4 regions of the Exiguobacterium sp. s56 genome follow, and region 3 is predicted to be linked to each of the others. Evidence: predicted binding sites of a transcription regulator. Region 3 holds the regulator's gene; each other region holds the start of a gene.

Region 1 (2,204 bases), on a different contig from region 3:
CTTCACTTTTGCCGCAATCGGGAACGTGAGCGACGACAGACGCTCTTCATCGACGAGCGGGTCACCATAAATGTGGACATGGAGCTTCTCGCGGCCGATTCGGGCCAAGCGAAACGAGTTCATGACCGCCTCGACGTCCAAGGCGACATGGTTCGCCCACGCCTTATCTGTCCGTATGTAGAGGTGATAGACATCCCCCGCTTTCGTGTCGAACAATAAAAGTGCCCGCGAGGGCTCTAAGACGCCCTCGATGCGTCCTCCTGCTTCGACGGCACGATATACATCTTCCCAAAAACAAGCTGGTTCTGTCATGTTGGCTCACCTCCTTCTATACTTTCATTCTAAAGGAATTTAGGCAGGACGACAAAATCGAGCATCGCCCCAATCTGCCCCGCTCTTCCGTCGGTCCACAAAAAAACCGTAGTGGCGGGAGCCAACTACGGTCATGACAGAACGAGTAATCGTTCTTATAAGACAGGTTGCATCGTTTTCAATAACACTTCTGCCGAATGATGCATCTTTTGTTTTTCTTCGTCTGACAACTCGATTTCCACGACTTGACGGACTCCTTGGCGGTTGATGATGGCCGGTACACCGATATGGATATCGTTCAAGCCGTATTCACCATCTAAATGTGCGCCGACCGTCAACAACGTGTTCTCGTTACGGAGCACAGCCTTGACGAGACGGAGCAAACCGAGGCCGATGGCGTAGTACGTCGCGCCTTTGCGCTCGATGATGTGGTAAGCCGCGTCCCGAACGTTGACGTAGATGTCTTCGAGGTCTTCCCATGTATACTCGTCGTTCTCTTCAAGCAACTGCTCGACCGACTTCCCGTAGATGCGGGCGTTGCTCCAGGCCGCGAATTCCGTGTCTCCGTGCTCACCCATGATGTAGGCGTGGCAGTTGCGTGGATCGACGTTGAAATAGTCACCGAGCATGTAACGGAGACGTGACGTATCGAGTACCGTTCCTGATCCGAACACGCGGTGTTTCGGTAAACCTGAGTATTTCCAAGCCAAATGTGTCATGATGTCGACCGGGTTCGAGGCGATGATGATGATGCCGTCGAATCCAGATGCCATGATGTCCCCAATCATCGATTTCATGATTTTGGCGTTCTTCTCGACGAGGTCGAGGCGAGTTTCACCCGGTTTTTGCGGAGCACCGGCAGTGATGACGACGATATCTGCTGCACCACAGTCCGTATAGTCCCCTGCCCAGACGCGCATCGGTGAAGAAGCGAACGAGACGCCGTGGTTCAAGTCCATCGCTTCGCCTTCCGCCTTCGATTTGTTGATGTCGATAATGACGAGTTCCTCACAAAGACTTGCTGTCGTCAATTGGTACGCAAAGCTGGCACCGACCGCTCCGGCCCCAACGAGCGCGACGCGTGTTACTTTTGCATGATTTAATGTTTCCATATTGATTCTCCACCCTTCGAACAATCTGTTTCATGTTTTTGTTATGTCTGTTACATAAAGATTGTAACATCATTCACAAACACTCACTACTAAGGAAACCGTTTTCACTTTGGCGATATTGTGACAAAATTCACATTCGTTTGAAACATCTACATTTTCTGTACTACCCTCATCGTAACAAGAGGAAACTAATCGTCGCGGCCGCGGCGATCGACAAAAAGTTGACGGCGTCATTGCCGAGAAAACGCCAGCCCGACACATAAGCCGTCGGCTCACGATGATGCATTTTCTTCTCGGTCAATTTGCCGCACACACGGCATCGATATTTCCGTTGCACCGTGGCCCCTAACAATGTGTCGACGACGCTGCCGCTCAATCCGAGAGCAATCAAGACGAGCGCGAACGTCACATCGATCTCGATAAATGGAAGCGAGGCGAGGATGATGACCGTGGCCCCGACAATCGACATGACCGTACCGAACACGGACACCCCACCACTCGTTCCCGGTTCGACTTCACGGAACGTCCGAATCGAGCGCGGTTTCTGCTTGGCGAGGACGCCGAACTCAGATCCCCACGTATCACTCGTCGCTGCGGCAATCGAGGCGACATAGGCGAATAACCAGGCATCGTTTGGCGCAAGAATCATTCCAAGCGCCGTCACCATGCCGACGCCCCCATTGGCGAGCACTTGTACGAAATCACGGGGACCCGATTTCTCAACAATCTCATCGACAGGCGCCTTGTCCCGGGCACGATATTTCGAGGCGAGCGACGATG
Region 2 (2,204 bases), on a different contig from region 3:
GTTGACACCGATGACAGCCGTCGCGTCGAACATGTAAGCGACTGACCCGCTGACACCCATGTTGCCGCCGTTTTTACCGAAAGCGGCGCGGACTTCAGACGCCGTCCGGTTGACGTTGTTCGTGAGCGTGTCGACGATGAGCATCGAGCCGTTCGGTCCGAATCCTTCATAGCGGAGCTCATCGAAGTTCTCTTCGTCGCCGCCCTTCGCTTTGTCGATGGCGCGGTCGATGATTGCGCGCGGGACGTTGTACGTCTTCGCTCGTTCGACGACGAACTTGAGTGCTTGGTTTGATTCTGGATCTGGTTCCCCTTGACGGGCGACTACGTAGATTTCACGGCCGAACTTCGCATAGATGCGACTCGTATTGGCGTCTTTTGACGCCTTTTTCTCTTTAATGTTGTTCCATTTACGACCCATTACATGTCATCTCTCTTTCCATTGTTCGATTGATTCATCCTCGATTATATAAGAAGACGTGGATGTTGACGAGCAAAAATCATCCCTCGCTTTTATCCATCTTCTCGACGATCTCCGTCAACGTCTTCAAACTGTCGATTAGGCGGTCCGTCTCTTCCTCGTTCAGAAACGCGAGACGGTCCTCGAACAGGCGACGGAACGAATCGCGACGCTCGCGGAGGACGAGTTCGCCCTTTTCGGTCAGTTGATTCCAGATGACACGACGATCGCGTTCGTCCGGGACGCGGGTGATGTAGCCCTCATCGACGAGCTTCGTGATGAGCGGCGTCACGTTCGGCGGGGCAATCGATAACGTCTCACTGATGTGTCCGTTCGTGACCGCGCCTTCATCTTCAATCAACATGAGGAGATGAAAGTGGGAAAAGTTTAAGTTTGGGATTTGCGGAAGGTCGGAACGACGTAATAACTTCCGGCGAATTAATGGGATCAGTTTTACGAACTGATCGGCTGCGTCTTGTCTCGGCATAATCATGTCACTTCCTAATTAGGTTCTTTCTTCATTATACACGACCGAGCGCAGGGTGGACGACCAATCCTCATCCCGTGACATTTTGCACAGCGCATTCGCCTCATCATGGACACAATAGATGAAAGCGTTTACATATCGCATATGCTTTATTTTCATGAAAACGCATTCGATTTTACTGAGCGTCATATGAAAAAGCAAGACCTATCCTCATTCTCCTAAAAAATATTGTGAAAGAGTTCACATTGTTGTCACGCACAAAATGCGAGAAACGTTGTATTCTATGAATGTGAAGGAAAGCACAAACTCTTCTCAAACCAACTGATTGCCCCGTGCTCTCCATCAAGTCAACAGTATAAGCTCTCATTCATGAGGAGGAAACCAACATGGCAGTTAAAGAGAAAGCAGTAGTAGAAACATCAGCAGAACAGATGGTCGACACGCTCGTCACTAGAGCCCACACGGCGCTCGAGACATTGATGACGTTCGACCAAGAGAAAATCGATGCGATTGTTCAAGCGATGGCGTTAGCCGGTCTCGAACAACACGTCGCCCTCGCGAAACATGCATATGAAGAAACAGGTCGCGGTGTGTTTGAAGATAAAATGATCAAAAACATCTTTGCGACAGAATATATTTATAACTCACTCCGTGGCGAGAAGACGGTCGGCGTCATCGAGGACGATGAGCAAAACGGCATCACGTACATCGCAGAACCAGTCGGAGTCGTCGCCGGGGTCACACCGGTCACGAACCCGACATCAACGACGATGTTCAAAGCAATCATCGCCATCAAAACACGTAACCCGATCATCTTCGGTTTCCACCCGTCGGCACAACAGTGTTCAAGTGAAGCGGCACGCATCCTTCGTGACGCAGCCATCGAAGCGGGAGCTCCGGAACACTTGATTCAATGGGTTGAAAAACCGTCACTCGACGCGACGAAAGCGCTCATGAACCACCCAGGAGTCGCCATGGTCCTCGCAACTGGTGGAGCGGCGATGGTCAAATCAGCCTACTCGACTGGTAAACCAGCCCTTGGCGTCGGTCCTGGTAACGTTCCGGCCTACATCGACAAAACAGCAAAAGTAAAACGTGCCATCTCGGACGTCATCTTGTCGAAAACGTTCGATAACGGGATGATCTGTGCATCTGAACAAGCGATTATCGTCGACCAAGAAGTGTACGAAGAAGTGAAAGCCGAAATGACGGCGCTCGGTTGCTACTTCTGCTCACCAGAAGAGAAAGCAAAACTCGA
Region 3 (2,204 bases):
ACAAAAAAAGCATCGTCCCGTTAAAGAACGATGCTTACTTCTCATTCATTTGTTTCATCAAATCGACTTGCTCTTTCACCATCGCCTCTTTCTCACGACGGAGCACGCCCCGGTACGTGATGCGTGAAATCGACAAGCTGATTTCATACAAGAAGAAGAGCGGCAGCGACACCATGAGGTGCGACGTCAAATCCGGCGGCGTGATGAAGGCCGCGATGACGAACAAGGCGAAGTACGCATATTTCCGAATCGATGACAGGAAGTACGGTGTCACGACACCGATGCGCGTCAAGAACATCGTCACGACCGGCAACTGGAATAACAGTCCGAATGGGATGGTCAGTTGCAGCAAGAACGTGAAGTAGTTCGACGCCCCGATGATTTGCGTTAGCCCGAGGTCTTGCCCGAGGTCCGTCGAGATATCGAGGACGAGCGGGAACAACCAATAATAGGCGAACGCGAGACCGATCAGGAACAAGATGAAGATGATCGGGATATAGGCGAGCGTCGCTTTCCGCTCGTTCGGATGCAGACCAGGTGCGACGAACGCCCACAGTTGATACAGTAGAAACGGACCGGATGCGACGAGCCCGATGACGAGCGCCAAGTTCAAGTAAATCATGAGCGGGTCCGCGACCCCAAAGGCGTTCAGTTCGAGCCCTCGTTCGACGAGGTCCGCCTGCAGATAGGCGAGCACGTATTTGACACTCGGCAAAGCGATCAAAAAGAAGGCAAAGACGACAAATGCCGACAGCATCAGTCGTCTCCGCAGCTCTGTCAAGTGATCGGACAGCGCCCGCTCTTGATCAGGTTGATGATTCATGATTACTGCTCTTTCTTCTCAAGTTCTTTCTTATCTTTCTCCTCATGTTCGTTCATCATGCCGTTTGTGGCATTTTTGAACTCACGGAGCGTTTGTCCGGCGGCGCGTCCGAATTCAGGCAATTTCTTCGGCCCGAAGATGATAAGCGCGACGATGGCGATAATGAAGATACTCGCTCCCCCAGGAATACCGACGACGAGCAACGATGATAGTAATTCCATTATTGATGGACCCCCTCAGCAGATGGATAGTGTTGCATAAAGTAAATGAGCGACTGGAGTTCGATCGACAAGTCGATGTGATGGACGCGGACCGTGTCCGGCACAGTAAGTCTGGCCGGTGTGAAGTTCAAGATGCCTTTAATACCGAAGCGGACCAAGTCGTCCGCGACCGGTTGCGCATAGGCAGACGGCACCGTGAGAATGGCGACGTCAATCTTGTTTTGTTTCATGATCTGTTCCATCTCATCGACGTGATGAATCGGGACACCGGACATCGTCGTGCCGACTTTTGTCTCGTCTGCGTCGAACCCGACGACGATATGTGTGTTATTGTTTTTAAGGAAGTTATAGTTGACGAAAGCTGTCCCAAGATGACCAACCCCGACTAAGGCGACGTTCGTAATCTCGTCCTGATTCAGTGTCTTACGGAAAAAGTCTAACAGATACTGTACGTTATAGCCATATCCCTTTTTACCGAGCGCACCGAAGTACGAGAAATCGCGACGGATCGTGGCCGAATCGACCTTGACCGCCTCGCTCAGTTCAGCAGAAGAGACACGCTGTTTTCCTGATGAATGTAGGCTTTGGATAAACCGATAGTATAGTGGCAACCGTTTGGCTGTCGCTTGCGGAATCTTTGGTTCGTTTTGACTCAACGGAAAGAGCCTCCTTTTTACGACGCGTTTCAAACGAATCTAATTTCATACACCTTGATTGTAAACGAATTCACATGACCACTCAATGAATATACCTGAAAAGGGGAAGAAATAAAGTATACTAAATAGAGAGAAAGGGGTTTTTTCACTTGATCCTACTGCAAGTCAATAACTTATCGAAATCATTCGGCGTCGAGCCGATTTTAGAGAACGTCAAACTAGAAATTCAAGAAGGCGAACGTGTCGCCCTTGTCGGCCGTAACGGTGCCGGCAAGTCGACATTGCTTAAAGTCATCGCCGGGGAATACAACTATGACTCGGGCGACATCATGAAGCCTAAAGATGTCACCATCGGCTATCTCGCCCAAGATTCAGGGTTAGAGTCGAACGAGACGATGTGGAACGAAATGTTGACTGTCTTCACCGATTTAATTGAACAAGAAAAGACGCTGCGCCGCATGGAGCAAGACATGGGTTCTGAGCGCATCTTGAACGACCCGGCCG
Region 4 (2,204 bases), on a different contig from region 3:
TTTTCACTGCCTCACCCTCAAGATGTAGACATGATCGATAAACCAGTAGGGGGAAAAGATTATGGCAGACACGCTTAAAGTAACGAAACGAGAATTACGACCACGTTCGGTCCGCGCAAACTTGCGTAAAGAAGGTAAAGTACTAGGTGTCGTCTACGGCTATAAAGTCGAGAGCACACCAGTAGCATTCGAGGAGATGGCACTTCGCAAAATTCTCCGCGACCACGGTGACAACGCGCTAATCGAGTTGAACATCGACGGCAAGAAAGTAAACACGCTCGTTCACGGGACTGAAGTTGACCCGTTCACGAACGAATACAAGCACGTCGAGTTCATGGCCGTGAAGATGGACGAAGCGACGGAAGTCGAAGCGGACGTCACACTCGTCGGTGACGCGAAAGGTGTCAAAGAAGGCGGCTTCTTGGCGCAAACGCTCTATAAAGTTACGGTATCGGCGACACCGGCTAACATTCCGGAACGCATTGAACTCGATGTTTCTGAACTCGGTATCGGTGACTCGGTCACGGTAGCTGACATTCCAGAGAACAAAGACTATGACATCGTATCAGATGGCGAGCTTCAAATCGCATCTGTGAACGAGCCGGTCTCTCTTGAAGAGCTCGAGGCTGACACAGACACAACGACAGAAAGTGAAGCCGAAGCAACTGAAGAAGAGTCGGCTGAGGCATCATCTGAAGAGTCTGAAGAGAAGTCTGCAGACAAAGAATAAGCTGTATCGAACGACCCTTTGCGAAGGGTCGTTTTTTTCGTCACAAATCCGACAAATGTAAACGATTACGATGTGAAAAATGTGTCAACAAGGTCCAAGGTCGATTGCAATTTATTGGATTCGGGCTTATATTGTTAATGATTTCACATGTTCGTTCTTATTATATGGGTTCATTCAAACAGAAAGAAGGGTTTGTGACATGGCATCAATGGAAATCCATGCACTCGAATCATTACGGAAAAAAGCTCAGGCATCTTCGCAAATGATTCATTATCGGCCAATGGAATACTTTTTACGGGCAATGCTCGCGGGGATCTTTATCGGATTCGCTTCAATCTTCACACTTAAAGTTGTCAACGGGATGTACTTGATCGATTCGCCGTTCACGACACTCATCGGTGGGTTCTCATTCGGGATCGCGCTTGTCATGATCATCTACGGCGGAGCCGAACTGTTCACGGGGAACACAATGTATTTCACGACCTCGACGTTACGCGGCTATACGACGCTCAGTGACACGATGCTCGTCTGGTTACTTTGTTTCGTCGGGAACGCGCTCGGTGGCGTCTTGTTCGCCTTGTTGCTCGCCCCGACCGGCGTCATCCAAGAACTCGGGATGGACAACTGGCTGTTCGCGGTCGTCGAGAGCAAGATGCATCATACGACGGTCGAGATTTTCTTCCGTGCCATCTTCTGTAACTGGATGGTCTGTCTCGCGATTTTCTTACCAAAACAGATGAAAAATGAGTTCGCTCAAATCTTCTCGATGATTTTCCTCGTCGCCGTCTTCTTCGCGTCAGGATTTGATCACGTCATCGCCAACTTCGTCTTGTTTGCGCTCACGCTCGTCGTTCCACATCCTGAGGCGATTAGCTTTGCCGGCGCCATCCACAACTTGATTCCGGCCACGTTCGGTAACATCATCGGCGGCGCCTTGTTCATGGGTGCGATCTATACGTGGTTGAACGCGAAAGGCTTGCGCGAAGCCCAAGAGTCAGAGGAAAAAGAAGAAGTTGAATTAAAAATCGTGAAACCGGCTAAAGAATTATAAGTTGGGTCACTTGAAGAACGGTCGAGTCCAGATGCGGGCTCGGCTGTTTTTGCGTTTATATCACAACCAACGCTCACAATTTAGACTCCACATCTCCATGCTCAAACATGACATAATCTATATATGGAATTGAATCGAGTTATGAACTCGATTCATATCAATATATAGTGAGGTGATGCGGAGTGAACATGCTCCAGCTTTATGAAGATGTCTGTGTTCTCCCAGATCAAGATCTCGTACAAGAGAACGCCAACGTCGACGGGAAATCACCACTTGGCAAACTGGCACGATTATCCTCGGAAGTATCGAAACAGCTGTCGACAATGTACTTGTTGTCAGAGCGGACACGTCAGGCCGTCGCAGACAACTTTTTGTACATCCATGATGCCGACTATTACGTGACGGGATCGACGACGTGTTGTC

Evidence for each region. The regulator Rex, encoded in region 3, represses fermentation and respiration genes when NADH is low (regulators of the CRP and FNR family bind a similar motif). The targets are predictions, from matches to a motif close to TTGTGAAATATTTCACAA.
Region 1: a site for Rex is predicted at 1,543-1,560, ahead of KNP71_RS04000 (L-lactate dehydrogenase). Genes of this name have one in related genera too.
Region 2: a site for Rex is predicted at 1,175-1,192, ahead of adhE (bifunctional acetaldehyde-CoA/alcohol dehydrogenase). Genes of this name have one in related genera too.
Region 4: a site for Rex is predicted at 862-879, ahead of KNP71_RS02430 (formate/nitrite transporter family protein). Genes of this name have one in related genera too.

What each region holds. Positions count from the first base shown of each region.
Region 1 is NZ_JACSLR010000002.1:196,399-198,602, forward strand. Features, by position in the region: gene KNP71_RS03995 (rhomboid family intramembrane serine protease) at 1-312, opposite strand, end outside; gene KNP71_RS04000 (L-lactate dehydrogenase) at 468-1,424, opposite strand; gene KNP71_RS04005 (DUF92 domain-containing protein) at 1,594-2,204, opposite strand, start outside.
Region 2 is NZ_JACSLR010000001.1:508,653-510,856, forward strand. Features, by position in the region: gene KNP71_RS02630 (YebC/PmpR family DNA-binding transcriptional regulator) at 1-420, opposite strand, end outside; gene KNP71_RS02635 (MarR family winged helix-turn-helix transcriptional regulator) at 500-946, opposite strand; gene adhE (bifunctional acetaldehyde-CoA/alcohol dehydrogenase) at 1,333-2,204, shown strand, end outside.
Region 3 is NZ_JACSLR010000010.1:9,646-11,849, reverse strand. Features, by position in the region: gene tatC (twin-arginine translocase subunit TatC) at 35-823, opposite strand; gene KNP71_RS10225 (twin-arginine translocase TatA/TatE family subunit) at 826-1,011, opposite strand; gene KNP71_RS10220 (redox-sensing transcriptional repressor Rex) at 1,044-1,700, opposite strand; gene KNP71_RS10215 (ABC-F family ATP-binding cassette domain-containing protein) at 1,850-2,204, shown strand, end outside.
Region 4 is NZ_JACSLR010000001.1:463,828-466,031, forward strand. Features, by position in the region: gene KNP71_RS02425 (50S ribosomal protein L25/general stress protein Ctc) at 62-730, shown strand; gene KNP71_RS02430 (formate/nitrite transporter family protein) at 939-1,781, shown strand; gene KNP71_RS02435 (anaerobic ribonucleoside triphosphate reductase) at 1,970-2,204, shown strand, end outside.